2 regions of the Glutamicibacter sp. MCAF14 genome follow, and region 1 is predicted to be linked to the other one. Evidence: riboswitches for the same ligand, from Rfam matches in the RefSeq annotation. Region 1 holds a riboswitch; the other holds the start of a gene.
What was found. Region 1 has a riboswitch for S-adenosylmethionine ahead of AB4Y71_RS01315 (acyl-CoA dehydrogenase family protein). Riboswitches for the same ligand answer to the same signal wherever they lie in the genome.
Positions count from the first base shown of each region.

Region 2: linked by a shared signal. The riboswitch ahead of AB4Y71_RS13065 (acyl-CoA dehydrogenase family protein) and the one ahead of AB4Y71_RS01315 (acyl-CoA dehydrogenase family protein) in region 1 are both predicted to bind S-adenosylmethionine.

Region 1 covers NZ_JBFREO010000001.1:278,981-286,693, forward strand. Annotated here, with positions in the region: gene AB4Y71_RS01295 (sugar ABC transporter ATP-binding protein) at 1-1,013, shown strand, start outside; gene AB4Y71_RS01300 (ABC transporter permease) at 1,010-2,011, shown strand; gene AB4Y71_RS01305 (ABC transporter permease) at 2,008-3,111, shown strand; gene AB4Y71_RS01310 (LLM class flavin-dependent oxidoreductase) at 3,111-4,547, shown strand; SAM riboswitch class I at 4,675-4,765, shown strand; gene AB4Y71_RS01315 (acyl-CoA dehydrogenase family protein) at 4,817-6,043, shown strand; gene AB4Y71_RS01320 (acyl-CoA dehydrogenase family protein) at 6,069-7,298, shown strand; gene AB4Y71_RS01325 (LysR family transcriptional regulator) at 7,390-7,713, shown strand, end outside.
Region 2 covers NZ_JBFREO010000005.1:218,821-226,533, reverse strand. Annotated here, with positions in the region: gene acs (acetate--CoA ligase) at 1-368, opposite strand, end outside; gene AB4Y71_RS13080 (ABC transporter permease) at 319-1,146, opposite strand; gene AB4Y71_RS13075 (aliphatic sulfonate ABC transporter substrate-binding protein) at 1,153-2,175, opposite strand; gene AB4Y71_RS13070 (ABC transporter ATP-binding protein) at 2,261-3,082, opposite strand; SAM riboswitch class I at 3,089-3,189, opposite strand; SAM riboswitch class I at 3,456-3,547, shown strand; gene AB4Y71_RS13065 (acyl-CoA dehydrogenase family protein) at 3,563-4,894, shown strand; gene AB4Y71_RS13060 (LLM class flavin-dependent oxidoreductase) at 4,948-6,351, shown strand; gene ggt (gamma-glutamyltransferase) at 6,433-7,713, opposite strand, start outside.

The sequences.
Region 1 (7,713 bases):
TGGCCAATGACGAAGTCGCACAGCTTTTCGGCACCATCCGCCACCTGCGCGATCGTGGTGTAGGAATTATTTTCATCTCGCACTACCTGCAAGAACTGCAGCAGATTACCGATCGGATCACGGTGTTGCGCAACGGCAAGAATGCCGGCGATGCCAGCTTCGCGGACGGGGACAGCATTGAAGATGTCATCGGCTTGATGCTAGGTAATCAGGTCAATGAATTCTCACATCAGAAGCACGAGGTACGTCCTGTTCAGGGCGAGCCTGCCCTCGAACTGGTGGACCTGTCGGTCGCTGGCAAGTTGGGCAACATCAATCTCGCGGTAGCCCCCGGAGAAATCGTCGCCGTCACGGGATTGGTGGGATCAGGTATTGAGGTGCTCGCCGATGCGATCACCGGCCTCCATTCACACACGGGCTCTGCCGTGTTGCACGGTCGACCGGTGACTTCTGCAGCTGACTTTGTCGCTCGTGCCGGCGCCTACGTCCCATCGAATCGACACCAAGATGGAATCTTCTTGCGCAACACCGTGCGTGAGAATATTGCCGCTGCAAGCCTGCGAAAGCTCGGACGGCGCCTGGGCTTGCTGGATGCTCGCAGGGAGCGGGATGCCGCCAGCGAACTGGTGCAACGCTTGGATATCCGTCCAGCCGATCCAGAAGCGGTAGCTTCCGGCCTCTCTGGTGGTAACCAGCAGAAGACCGTTCTGGCCCGCTGGCTGGCCAAGGGATCAGACGTTCTCGTCTTGGACCAGCCTACGTCTGGTGTTGATGTGGGAAGCCGTGCGCACATATACACGCAGATTTCAGAGTTGGTTCGAGGGGGAGCGGCAGCGCTATTGGTGAGTGTGGATCTTGAAGAGGTAGTGGGCCTTGCCGACCGGGTCTTGGTGCTGTATCGCGGTCGAATCATCGCTGAACTGCCATCTAACCAGATGAGCACCGAAAGTATCTTGCATTTGGCTTCCAGCGGTCAAGCAACCGGAACACAACGCGAAGAGGTGAACGCATGAGCGCCACGCTCGCTCCTATCAACGATGCACCTGCGCTTGGTACACGGCGTAAAAAGCCGAACCTGGCCGCTTGGACCGGCTACGCCGGCATTGCCGCGGTACTGCTGATGTTTGCTTTTGGCTCACCATTTTTCCTGACAGCGTCGAATATCGCCACCATCCTGACACAGGCTTCGGTCTTCGGAATTGCCGGAGTGGGACTCGCGATGGTGATCATCGCTGGAGGCGACGATGTACTCAACGGAGGAATCGACCTTTCCACCGGTGCGGTGGCAGGACTATCTGGAACGGTGACCGCTCTGGCCGCATCAGCCGGAACCCCGGGCTTGCTGGCGGTGCTCTATGGAGTGCTGGTTGCCACCGTGATCGGCGTGATCAACGGCCTCTCGGTCACTCTGGGCCTGCGCCCGCTGCTGGCGACCTTGGCGACTATGGGTGTAGCCGCGTCACTCGAACTAGTCTTCAACCAGAATCTGAAGATCGCGGTGACCAGTGGCTTCTTTGAGACTGCACGGGGCACTGTGTTCCTGGGGATCCCGTTGGCTGCCTGGATCATGCTGCTCATCGGGGCACTGGGCTGGTGGGTATATGGCAAAACCAGCTGGGGAGTGAACTCCTACGCCGTGGGTCAGAACCCTACCGCAGCCCAAGTGGCGGGACTTGACCCGCGGAAATACCGGCTAGCCAGCTATGTACTCGGCTCGGCACTGGCTGGCCTGGCCGGAACGCTAATGGTGGCGAGGCTTTCGGCCGCAGTCCCGGGCATTGGTACGCAAATTCTGCTGGACATCATTCTGGTGGCCTACATGTCCATCATTTTCTCTCGTCGAAGACTGGTCAGCGTAGTTGGCACCGTATTGGCCGCGGTGCTCATCGCCGCCCTGGATAACGGACTGACCTCGCTCGGCGTCGCTAGCCAGTGGGTTGGTGCGGCCAAGGGCATGTTGATCCTGCTGGTACTGGCTAGCGTGACCCTGCGCGGAAGGAAGAACCGATGACCGCCACAGAAATTCTTGCCGCGCCCTCAGCTCCGGCCCCTCGCCCGTCTGAGCCAGAAAGCAGGAAGAACCGTCATGCGATCAAGGTGTCACGGCTCGTGGCTCCGGCCACATTGGCCCTGATCCTGATCGTTTTCTCGTTGCTCAGCCCGGTGTTTTTCACCGTTGGAAACCTCGTTGGGATCCTTGGACAGGTGGCCTTGCTTGCTTTGGTCGCTATCGGGTTGACTCTGGTGGTGCGGGCTGGCGGCATTGACCTGTCCATTGGCGTGGCCCTCGACCTGGGTGCTTTGGCCAGCGCTTGGCTAATCCATGACGGCTATCGTGCTTGGGTGGCAGTGGTTGGCGGTCTGTTGTTCGCTCTGGCCGTGGGACTGGTGAACGCACTACTGATCGTGATCTTGCGGATCCCGGCTTTCCTGGCCACGCTGAGCGTGTGGTTTGTCGGGACCAGCGTGCAACAGTTGCTCACCAGCGGCGGTGCACCGATTTACTTGTCGGCGCCGCTGGTACCGGACGGCTTTGCGGTGATCGGGAGGGGATACTTCCTGAACGTTGATGCCGCAATCATCAACACCGTGTCCATTGCAGGCGTGGTGGCCTTGTTGCTTGGGATCACCCGATACGGGCGCAAGCTGACCATGGCTGGCGAGCAGCCGAGCGCCGCGAAAATCTCCGGTTTGCGGATTAATGCATTGATTTCCAGTGCATACCTCTTGTGCGCGATGATTGCCGGATTCGCAGGAGTGGTGCTGGCTGCTCGTTCCAATGGGTATGTTCCGGGCAGCGGCCAGGCCTACTTAATGGACGCTATCGGTGCGGTATTTATCGGGGCAACTATTAGCCGTTACGGGCGTGTATCCGTGGGGGGAACGCTAATCGGTGTGGTGATCTTCGGCCTACTGGATAACGGGCTGAACCTGATCGGTCTGTCGTTCTTCTGGCAGGACCTGGCCCGCGGGTTGGTTCTGCTGGCGATATTGCTCGCAGCCGTGGTGCTTGGACGTAATAAGGGGCCAAAGGCTACCGGTGTCTTCGCGTTACTACGCGGGGTCAAACAACAGCCGCGAACCATCTCCGTGAAAGGAAGTAGTGAATAATGGGCAAGCGCATCCACCTGAATGCTTTTGACATGACCTGCGTTAGCCACCAAAGTCCGGGACTTTGGCGTCATCCGCAGAATCGCGCCGATGAGTACAACACCCTCGAATACTGGGTGGAACTGGCCACGACACTGGAGCGCGGCGGCTTTGATGCCCTATTCCTCGCCGATGTGCTGGGCATCTATGACGTGTACCAGAATTCCAGCGGTCCAGCCCTGCTCGATGCCGACCAGGTGCCGTTGAATGATCCATTCATGCAGGTTTCAGCCATGGCCGCGGCCACCAAGAATCTCGGCTTTGCCGTGACCTCCGCGCTGACCTATGAACAGCCCTACGCGCTGGCCCGGAAGTTCTCTTCTTTGGACCACCTCACCCGTGGACGAATCGGTTGGAATGTAGTGACTAGCTACCTGGAGTCAGCGGCCCGCAATCTGGGGTTGGCCCGTCAGCTGGATCACGATGCCCGTTACGATGTGGCCGATGAGTTCATGGACGTGGTCTATAAGCTCTGGGAGGGGTCCTGGGAAGAAGACGCAGTCATCAAGGATCGCGTACGTGGTGTTTACACCAATCCCTCGAAGGTGCACCCGATCAACCACCACGGTGAGTACTTTAATGTGCCGGGCATTCATCTGTCCGAACCTTCCATCCAGCGCACTCCAGCGATCTTCCAAGCTGGCGCTTCTTCCCGTGGGCGACGTTTTGGGGCGCAGCATGCCGAGGGCATCTTCCTGAATTCGATCAATACTGCGGTCACCCGCCGTCAGACCGATGCCATCCGTGACGAGTTCGAGCTGGTGGGCAGGCCCCGGGACGCAGCCAAGTTCTACGCGCTGATGACCACCGTGGTGGCCGACTCGGATGCCCAAGCAGAGAAGCTCTACCGCGAATACCAGTCCTATGCCTCGCGCGAGGGCGCCATGACGTTCTACGGAGGCTGGTCCGGTCTTGATTTAAGCCGGTATGCACCCGATGCGGAGCTACAGTATTTGGAAACCAATGCCGCCCGTTCGGCTGTCTCGATTTTCACCACTGCGAATCCACAGCAGAAATGGACCCCAAACACCATTGCCGACTATCTTGGCGTGGGTGGGATCGGGCCGGTGCTCGTGGGCTCTGCAGAAACGGTCGCAGATGAAATCGAGCGTTGGATGGACGAGTCCGGGCTAGACGGGATCAATTTGGCCTACGCGATCACCCCAGGTTCTTTTGAGCAATTCACCGATCTTGTGGTTCCCGAACTGCAAAAGCGCGGACGGGCATGGGCTGGTTACGAGGGCAACACCCTACGCGAATATTTGGCAGGTACCGGCAAGACGCGGGTAGCTGACCATCACCCGGCCGCTGCCTACCGCGGTGCCTATGCAGGAAAGGCCTCGGCAGCAGAGTCAAAGGCGAGCCAAACACCTGAAGCAGTACTCGGCTCCCGGTGACATATGAGGAAATATGACGGTGCTTTCACCGATTCGCAGGGCGCTGAAGATGTCGAACAATGACGATATTCCGCCAGATGACGGCATTCCTTCCGTGATGTTCCCTGCGGTGTTTCACTGATACTGCTACCCATCCAGAGCGGCTGAGAGACCTGGCTCCGCGACGCCGCAGCAAGTCTGCTTCCCGCAGATAGTGCTAACGCCAGGTTCGATGGATCTGCAGAATTTTCTGCATCCTTCGGAATCCATAGCTCAAGAGGAGAACGAAGATGACTGTCCTGAGTACACAATTACCCCGCGTTCCATACACCGGCACTGCCGATGAAGCAGAACTCGCTCATTGGCGTGACGTCGCCCAGCAAGTGGCTGAGCATCTGGCGACTGACGCGTTAGAGCGCGATCGCGAGAACGCCCAGCCCTTCGCCGAAGTGCAGGCGTTGCGCGAAGCAGGATTGCTGAACCTTCTGGTGCCTGCAGAATGCGGCGGAGCAGGGGCTCACTGGGAAACTGCTTTTGAGGTAGTCCGCATTTTGGCCGCCGCGGATGGCTCCATTTCGCAGCTATTGGCCTACCACTACGTGAACCAGTCGGGGATAGCTTTCTACTCGGTCCCGGAATGCCAGGCTCTGTGGTGGCAACGTACCGTCGAAGGCGGATGGCTTTGGGGCGACTCGGTCAACCCGGTCGATCCAACGCTGACCCTCGTTCCGGAGGGCGATGGTTTCCGCCTGAATGGCTCCAAGCGCTTCTCGACCGGCTCCGGCGTGGGTGAAGTCATTGTGGTAAATGCTGAAGTCACCGAAGGAGAGCGTCAAGGGCAGATACTGGCTTTCGTCATTCCGCGCGACCGCGAAGGCTTGGAACTGGTTGATGATTGGGATTATCTGGGACAGAGACTCAGTGCATCCAACTCGCTGAAGTACCACAACGTGCGTATCGAAGCGCAGGATCTGCTGGGCGAGGTCACCGACGAACCGGTGTCCACTTTGCTGACCCCGGGCATCCAGCTGGCATTCGCCAACTTCTACCTGGGCATCGCCGAAGGAGCGCTGGAGCGCGGCAAGCAGATCCTGCTGGGCCGCAAGAACGCCTGGCTGTTCTCGCAGGCAGATACCTACTCGCAGGACCCGATTTTCCAGCGCACCGTCGGGGAGCTCAAGGCCCGCACCGCCGCAGTGGCGGCGCTGGTCGAGAAGCTCGGCCGGAAATTCGATGCACTGCTGTCCAAGGCCGGAGACGTCACCCAGCCCGAGCGGGCGGCGCTGGCGGTGGAAATCGCCGAAGCCAAGGTGGTCTCCACCGAGGTGGGCGTCGAGGTGGCGAACCGGGTCTTCGAGGTGACCGGATCATCCTCGACCGCGAGCTCGGTGGGCCTGGATTTGTATTGGCGCAATGTGCGCACCCACTCGCTGCATGACCCGGTGGACTACAAGAAGATCGAGGTCGGCGCGTACTTCCTGCGCGGAGAATCCCAGCCGCTCTCGCTCTACACCTAGAAATTCCCACGGATTGGATTCAACGATGACTGTACATGCAACTGGCACTCGGCTCGCAGGGCTCAAGGCCCGTTTTGACCCGCTCTTCGCGGACATCGCGCAGGGCGCTGCCGAACGCGACCGTACCGGAGAATTGCCCTACCAGGCGGTGGCCGACCTGGCTGCCGCCGGCTTCGGCGCAGTCCGGGTCCCTGAATCGCACGGCGGGGCCGGGGCGAGCCTGCCCGAACTCTTCGAGTTGTTCGTGGAGCTCGCGGCCGCTGATTCAAATATCGCCCAGGCGCTGCGCGCGCACTTCGCGTTTGTCGAGGATCGGCTGGTGGCAGAGCCGGGTCCGGGTCGTGACAAGTGGCTGGCCCGCTTCGCCGCCGGTGAACTGGTGGGCAACTCGTGGACCGAGGTTGGAACGGTGAAGGTCGGGGACGTGATCACCAAGGTCACCCCGGACGGCAAGGGCGGATTCAAGATCAACGGCACCAAGTACTATTCCACCGGCTCGATTTTCGCTGACTGGCTGGACACCTATGCCGAGCGCACCGACACCGGAAAACGCGTGATCGCCGCGGTCAACCGCCACCAGCCCGGTGTCGAGCTGGCAGATGACTGGGATGGCTTCGGCCAGCGCACCACGGGTACCGGAACCTCCACCTTCACCGATGCGATTGTGGCCGAGGAAGACCTGATCGACTTCGACACCCGCTTCAAGTACCAGACCGCCTTCTACCAGCAGGTGCTGCTGGCGGTCCTGGCCGGCTCCGCCAAGGCGGCAGAGCGGGACTTCGCCGCCGAGCTGAAAGCGCGCAAGCGGACCTTCAGCCATGCAGCGGCCAATGTGGCGGCCGAAGATCCGCAGCTGCTGCAGGTGATCGGCGAGGTCTCCGCTGCATCCTTCGCCGCCGCGGCGACGGTTCAACGCGTTTCGGCAGCATTGCAGGAAGCCTATGAAACTGCGCTGGCACTGCACACCGGAGAGGCGAGCGCGGAAGCAGACGAAGCGGCCAATGACGCCGCCGAACTCGCCAGCGCCCAGGCGCAGGTGGTGCTGACCCCGCTGGTGCTCAACGCCATCACCCATGCCTTCGATGCGCTGGCTGCCAGCGCCACGAGCGTGAGCAAGAACCTGGACCGGCACTGGCGCAATGCCCGTACCGCCGGCAACCACAACCCTTGGGTATTCAAGGCGCGGTTGATTGGCGATCTGGCGGTCAATGGCACCGAGCTTCCACGGGTGTGGGCGATCGGCGCCTCGAAGTAGTTTCCATTTCCCCAGCAGGTCCAGCGTCCTTTGCCGATGCCGGGCCTGCTGTTTTGCCGCTGCAGTATCGCCCGCTGGCTAGACTGTGTGGGTGATCAATTACACCCTGCGCCAGCTGCAATATTTCGTCGCCGTAGCGGAACTCGGCTCCATTTCCGCGGCGGCGAAGCAGTGCCATATTTCCCAGGCGGCCATGTCGCAGTCGATGGACGAGCTGGAACGCGCCGTCGGCTCCCAGCTGCTGGTGCGCCGCCGGGCGCGAGGGGTGGTGCTCACCGCTGTCGGCACCGACTTCCTGCTGGATTCGCGGGCGCTGGTGCGCCATGCCGAAGAGGTGCAGGACCTGATTGTCGAACGCCAGACCAAGCTCTCCGGTCCGCTGGTGATCGGCTGCTATTCCTCGCTGGCCGCCTTC
Region 2 (7,713 bases), on a different contig from region 1:
TCGAAGTACAGGGCTACCTTGTCGCCGCGGCCGGCGGCCACGTGGCGGTCCGCGCAGTTCACCGCGGCGTTCAGCTTTCCGCCCAGGTACCAGGAGATTTGCGGACCGCGTTGGGCTGCTGGATCTGCCGGGAGGATCTGGCTGGTGGTGTGCCAGGGGGTATCCCAGTCAAGGAGGTTTGCCGCTTCGTCCCAGAATTCCTGGCGGGCTGCCTCGGATGTGGCTGCTGAGGTGGGTGCCAATTCGGTGGTCATTGCAAAGTTTCCTTGGGTTGGGTGCGGAAGGTTGTGGGATTTCGGCCGATGCTGCTGGTGGCTTTTAGGTCCAGCGCTTGATGGCCCAGCGTTCAGCCACGGAGAGCAGGGCATCGGTGATCTTGCCGAAGATAGCCAGCAGGACGATGGTCATGATCAGGCGATCCAAGCGGCCATTGTTCTGCGAATCGGTGAGCAAGAAGCCCAGGCCCATGGAGGCGCCGAGAAGTTCGGCGGCCACGAGGAAGAGCCACGCTTGGGCCAATGCCAGGCGCAGTCCGGAGAATATGGCCGGAACCACTGCTGGAAGCTGCACGGTGCGCAGCAGCTTCAGGCCCTTGAGGCCGAAGGAGCGGGCGGCTTCAACGAGCTGGGCATCGACATGGCGCAAGGCCAAAGCGACGGTGGTGAAGACCGGGAAGAACGCGCCGATGATCACCAGAGTGACCTTCGAGTCTTCTCCGTATTTCATCCACAAAACCAGCAGCGGGACCCACGCTAGGGAAGGGACCGCGCGCAGCGCACTGATGCTCAGGCCCAAGAATGCGTCGGCCAGCTTGGACAAGCCGACCAGGGCGCCGAAGGCCAGGCCCAGCAGCGAGCCGAAGAAGAAACCGAGCAGGACGCGCTGGGTCGAGATGCCGATATGCGGGCCGAGCTCGCCATCTTGGAAAAGCTCAACGGCTGCAGCCGCAACAGAGCCGGGCGTAGGCAGGGTCCACGGGGCAACGATTTCGGTGACGGTCACGTATTGCCACACGGCCAGTGTGAGAATCGGAAGAACCAATGCGAGCAACCACTTCGGTGCGCGCAAGATGGTGGCCGCGATTTCTGATTTCTGTCTGCCCGCGGGCTGGGCCTTGCGGGTTTGAGGCACGGTTGGAGTACTCATCGCTGATTATTCTCCGGAAATCTTTGTTGCATCGGCCTGGGTGGCGAACTGGTCATCGACCAGGGTCGCCAGAGCTTCATCGACCGATTCCTGCTTGGAGACATCGCCGCTGGCTACCAGGGTCGGGCCGATGTTGAGCAGCACGCTGGTGTACTTTTCGCTAGGTGCTGCCGGAACATCGAGGTTGGAGCGTTCTTCGATCACCGTGGTGGCAACCTCAGGCTCCAGGCCAGCCACGTCTGCGAGGATCTCGGCGGTCTCTTCAGGGTTCTCGGTAGCCCAGGCACGCGCCTTTTCGTAGGAGTCGACCACCAGCTGCGCCAGTTCCGGGCTTTCTTCGATGAAGTCTTCGCGGGCATTCAGCGCACCGTAGGTGTTGAAATCAAGGTTGCGGTATACCAGCGAGGCGCCGTCTTCTTCGGCGGCGGCCATGATCGGATCCAAGCCGCTCCAAGCATCAACCGAACCATTGGCCAATGCGGTACGCCCGTCGGCATGCTGCAGGTTCTGCAGCTTGATGTCGTCTTCGCTGAGCCCGGCTTCTTCCAAGCTCTGCAGCAGGAAGAAGTACGGGTCGGTGCCCTTGGTGGCTGCGACGGTCTTGCCCTTCAGATCCTTCACGGAGCTGATCTTCGAATCCTTGCCGATCACCAGCGCGGCCCATTCAGGCTGCGAGTACAACGCGATGGTCTTGATCGGCGAACCGTTGGAGCGCGCCAGCAATGCGGCCGAACCTGCGGTGGAGCCCACGTCGATTGCGTCAGCTCGCAGCGCTTCGTTGGCCTTGTTGGAACCAGCGGACTGGATCCATTCAACGCTGACGCCGGATTCCTTAGCAGCTTCGTCCAGCCAGCCCTTCTCCTTGAGCACCAGGCTCAGTGGATTGTAGGTAGCGAAATCGATGGACAGCGTCTTGTCCGCGTTGGCGGCCGTAGCGTTTTCGCCGGCGCAACCGGCAAGCGCCGAGGTGCCAAGCAGCAGGGCGGCGGCGGACAATGCGGTACGGCGGGTGAAGCGGTTCGAAAGCATAGAAAATCCTAATAATGTGCGTGCCAGTGAGGTGGAAACTGGCCACTTGGGATGAAAACTCCAAGGCGCCGTGAGGCGCATGGGGCTAGTGATTGGTGGGATCGACGCCCAGCAGGCGCAACAGATGTGCGCGGTGTGCGGCAAACTGGCTGTCGGTGTGCCGACGCGGTTGAGCGGCGTGCAAGGACAGGTCCTCGATGACGCTTGCGGCGCCGGTGGTGCCGGCGCGGCCCAGGACAATGACCCGATCAGCGAGCGTCAAGGCTTCATCCACATCGTGGGTCACCATCAAAACGGTGGTGGGGAACGACTTGTGGATGGACAGCAGCAGGTCTTGCATCTTCAAGCGGGTCAGTGCGTCCAGTGCGCCGAAGGGTTCGTCTAGGAGCAGCACTCCTGGGCGGCGGGCCAATGCGCGGGCCAGCGATACCCGCTGGGCCATGCCGCCGGAAATTTCCCGTGGGCGCAGGTGCGCTGCGTGGCTCAATCCGGTGAGCTCGATCAGTTCATCGATGAGCGTCTCGCCGGCGGACTTTTCAGTGCCTGGTGCCAGCCCGAGGGCAATGTTTTCGCGAACCGATCGCCATGGCAGCAATCGCGGTTCTTGGAAAGCGACGGCGCACAGATCGTTGATGCCGTTCACATCGTGGTTGCCCGTGCGGATGGAACCGGTCGACGGGTGGTCCAGGCCGGATACCGAACGCAGCAGGGTGGACTTGCCGCAGCCGCTGGCACCGAGGATCGCGACGACCTGGCCCGCGGTTATCTGCAAGTTGATATCCGCTAGTACGGTGCGGCTTTCCTTCTTGGTAGTAAAGGTGCGTGAGACGTCGGTGAAGCTGACATCCAATGCACCAGAAGAGGCGGCGCTTGTCCCCGTTGGGGGCGCTGCGTAAGTAAGAGCCATGATTCATCTCCATCGTTCCTGGCGGTAGCACCGGCCTGCGGAGGGTAGTCCGTAGGTGGTTGCTGCGGCGTCGTAGAGCCAGATCTCTCGGCCGCTCGGGATGGTTACTCATCCATTACAGGCATTCGAACGAATTGAACGCAAATCTTGCGTAACATGAAAAATATTCGATAGCTACGTCACATGTGGAGGATATTTCGTTATTTATTTCATTAGATGCGTGTTTGGGCGACATTCGCCAATTCTGTGCAAGTCATCTTCGGTCTCGCCGGCAATAGGTCGCGCAAGTGCCGTCCAACCCCGTGCGCATCGCGAGACGAAATGTGACTTCGGGGCTTGGAATCGCACGATTGTTACGGCTACAAATGAATACGACCCATCCAGAGCGGCTGAGAGATCTGGCTCGAAGACGCCGCAGCAACCACCCCAAGCGCGGGACGGTGCTACCGCCAGGACCGATGGAAAGAATTGAGAATTTTGATGCCTATTGGCCATTCGCCCAATGCCGCCGGACTGGACTTCAACCAGCTCAGTGATCCTTCGCAGGCCACCGCGCTGGAACTGGACAATTTCGAAGAACAGCTTCCGACAAGGCAATTGCTGAAAATTACGCCGGGACCTAGCGCGGATGAGCAGTACGACCGGCTCGCTGGAATTTTCCGTCCGGTGTTCTCCCAGATCGCTGCGAACGCCAAAGACCGCGACCTGAACCGGGTGCTTCCCTTCGAACAGGTGGGATTGCTCAATCGCGAACGCTTCGGCGCGCTGCGACTTCCTGTGGCAGACGGAGGCTACGGGGCGCGGCTGTCAGATGTATTCCGTTTGCTCATCGAGCTGTCCGAGGCGGACTCCCACGTCGGGCAGCTGTGGCGTGCGCACATCGCCTTCGTGGAAAACGTGTTGGCGCTGGATGACGAGGCGCTGCGCACGAAATGGATCGCGCGCATTGCCGCCGGCCAGATCATCGGCAACGCCTATACCGAACGCGGGGGCAATGCCCTGGGCACCTTGAACACCGCAGCCAGCCTCGTGGATGGCCGCTGGGTCGTCGACGGCGAGAAGTACTACTGCACGGGCACCATCTTTGCCGACTGGACCACCGTTGCCGTGTCCCACCCGGAACTGGCCGGACGCCAGATTGCGGTAGTCTCCACCCAGCGAAGCGGCGTGAAGATCCTTGATGACTGGGATGGCTTCGGCCAGGGGCTGACCGGAACCGGGACCACCGAGTTCCGCCAGGTCCCGGTGGATTGCTTCATGCCGCAGCAGGCCAATGACTCCGAAGCTGCCATCTTCCAGCTGGTGCTCATGGCGGTGCAGGCGGGCATCGCCCGCGCGGCACTGAACGACCTGCGCCGTGCGGTGCAGTCGCGAACCCGCATCTTCACCACCGGTACCGGTGTCCCTGTTTACCAGGAACCCCAGGTGCTGCAGCTGGTGGGCGAAGTATCAGCGGAATCCTTCGCTGCTGACTCCGTAGTCATCGGAGCGGTGCTTGAAGTCGAAGCGGCTCTGGGCGATCCGGGGTTGAACGATGAAGAGCGCTATGCGGTCTGCGAGCTTGCCGCCAACCGCGCGCAAACCGTGGTCCAGCCGTTGGCTATCGGAGTGACCAGCAAGATTTTCGACGGGCTTGGAGCTTCTTCGACCAGAAGCGACTGCAATCTGGACCGGCACTGGCGCAACGCGCGGACCATTGCCACGCATAACCCGGCGATCTACAAGGCACGCATCGTCGGGGACTACGAGATCAACGGGGTCCAGCCGCAGCGCCTGTCAGTTACCGGCGAAGACGCGACCCATCGGGCCTAGGGCCTGGCACAGACCAGCAACAATTCACTTAACCGATTTACGGGGGCACAACAATGAGCGAGAACAAGCGCGAGATCCTATTCAACGCATTCGATATGAACTGCGTGGTCCACCAGTCACCGGGCTTGTGGCGCCACCCGGATGACAAGGCCTCGACCTACAACACCCTGGGCTACTGGACCCACCTGGCCAAGGTGCTGGAAAAGGGCAAGTTCGACGGGCTGTTCCTGGCAGATGTGCTGGGTACCTACGACGTGTACAAGGGCACCAATGTGACCCCGCTGAGCTCCGGCGCCCAGGCACCGGTCAACGACCCGATGATGCTGGTCTCGGCCATGGCCGCCGTGACCGAGAATCTGGGCTTCGGCGTCACTGCCGGCACCGCCTACGAGCACCCCTACGCCTTCGCCCGCCGCCTGGCCACCTTGGACCACCTGACCAATGGACGGGTGGGCTGGAACGTGGTTACCGGCTACCTGCCATCGGCCGCCCGCAACATGGGCCAGGAAGACCAGATGGAGCACGACGAGCGCTACAACCACGCCGATGAGTACCTCGAAGTGGTCTACAAGCTGCTCGAAGGCTCGTGGGAAGACGACGCGGTGCAGAACGACAAGGAAACCGGGATCTACACCGACCCGGGCAAGGTGCACCCGATCAACCACGAAGGCAAGTACTTCAAGGTTCCGGGCATCGCCATCACCGAGCCTTCCATCCAGCGCACCCCGGTGATCTACCAGGCCGGCGCTTCCAAGCGCGGCACCGAATTCGCCGCGTCGAACGCCGAGGCGATCTTCGTGAATTGCCCTACCCGCGACCTGCTCAAGGAAGCGGTTGCCAAGATCCGCGACGCCGCTGAGGCCGCGGGCCGTGGCCGCTACGACATCAAGGTCTTCGCCATGCAGACCATCATCACCGGCGAAACTTCCGAACTTGCCCAGGCGAAATTCGAAGACTACGCCTCCTACGTGGATATCGAAGGTTCGCTGGCACTGCTTTCGGGTTGGACCGGCATCGACATGTCCGTCTACGGGCCAGACGATGTCATCGGTGACGACGTGAAGTCCAACGCCATCCAGTCCTCGGTGGAAACCTTCAAGAAGGCCAGTGGCGATACCGGAAAGCCATGGACCATCCGCCAGCTGGCCGAATGGATCGGCGTCGGCGGATTCGGTCCGGTCTCCGTGGGCTCGGGCGCCGAGGTAGCCGAAAAGCTCATCGACTGGGTGGAGTACACCGACGTTGACGGCTTCAACCTGGCCTATGCCGTCACCCCGGGCACCTTCGAAGACGTCGTGGAGTACGTGGTTCCCGAACTGCAGGCCCGCGGGGTCTACAAGACCGACTACGCCGAGGGCTCGCTGCGCAACAAGCTGTTCGGCGAGGGCGATCGCGTGAAGGACACGCACCGCGCCGCGAAGTACAAGGTGGCCAACCGCTTGGCTCCTCAGGCGTAGAAACCTAGCCAAAGAGCACAGCACACGGCGGCCTTGGGCAACACGTTAGATGTTGCCCAAGGCCGCCGTGTGCGTATCTGGCTAGTCGATCGGTTCCAGCACCATCGCTGAACCGCCACCGCGCCGCGAAGGCTCGGCTGCCGCTGTGAGCGTGCCATCGGCAGCGATTTCTACCGCTTCGACGGCGCCGATTTCAGCCTGCGGGGTGAAGGAATCGCCAGCCGGCGTGAGCTTGTGGCCAAAGGCTTCCAGAGCTGCGCCGTGCGCGTCGATGAACTCCGGTTCCGCCGTAACAGCTGCCGTATTGCGCTGGGAGGCGCGCGGTGCGGCAATGGCCTGGCTGATGTCCATGCCCAGATCAATGCGGTTCACCAGCGTCTGCAATACGGTGGTGATGATGGTTGAACCACCGGGGGAGCCAATAGCCAGCACCGGCTTGCCATCCTGCAAAACGATGGTTGGCGCCATCGATGAACGCGGGCGCTTGCCCGGATCGATGCGGTTCGGATCTGCCGGATCGTACACCGTGGAGAAATCGGTCAGCTCGTTGTTCAGCAGGAAACCGCGACCGGGAACCACCATGCCCGAACCACCGGTCTGCTCGATGGTCAACGTGTAGGAAACCATGTTGCCCCAGCGGTCAACGACCGACAGGTGGGTGGTGGAGATATTCTCCGTATCCTGCTCTGCCACCGGTTCACCGGTGTCGGCAGGGCATCGGCCATCATAGTTTTCGACATCGCCAGGGGCCACTGGCTTAACCGCAGCCTGTTGCGGATCAATAGCGCACGCCCGATCCGCACCGAACAGCTTGTCGGTCAAGGCCTGGGTGGGGACCTGGACAAATGCCGGATCACCCACGAACTTTCCTCGGTCGGCATAAGCCAGCGCAGTGGCCTCGAAATAAAGGTGCAAGGCATCGGGCTCATCCATCGCTGAGAGGTCGAACTCAGAAAGGATATTCAGCGATTCGCCGATGGTCGTTCCGCCGCTGGAAGACGGGGCCATGCCGAAGACTTCGTAGCCGCGGTAATTCACCGTTGTCGGAGCTTGCTCCACCACTTCGTATCCGGCAAGGTCCGCGGTACTCAGGGTTCCTGCAGGAACCGGGAGAGTAGTGTCATCGCTGGTGGGCGGTGCCTGAACGCTCTGGGTGATTTCGGCAGCCAATGGCCCTTCGTAGAAACCGTCAAGGCCTTGCTTGGCCAGCATTCGGTAGGTGGCGGCGAGATCTGGATTCTTGAAAATAGTCCCGACCTGGGGAGCATCGCCGCCGGGCAGGAACAATTGGCTGGTGGAGTCGAACGCGTTGAAACGTTCCTTGTTATCCAGCGTCTGTTCGCGGAAAGTCTCGTCAACTAC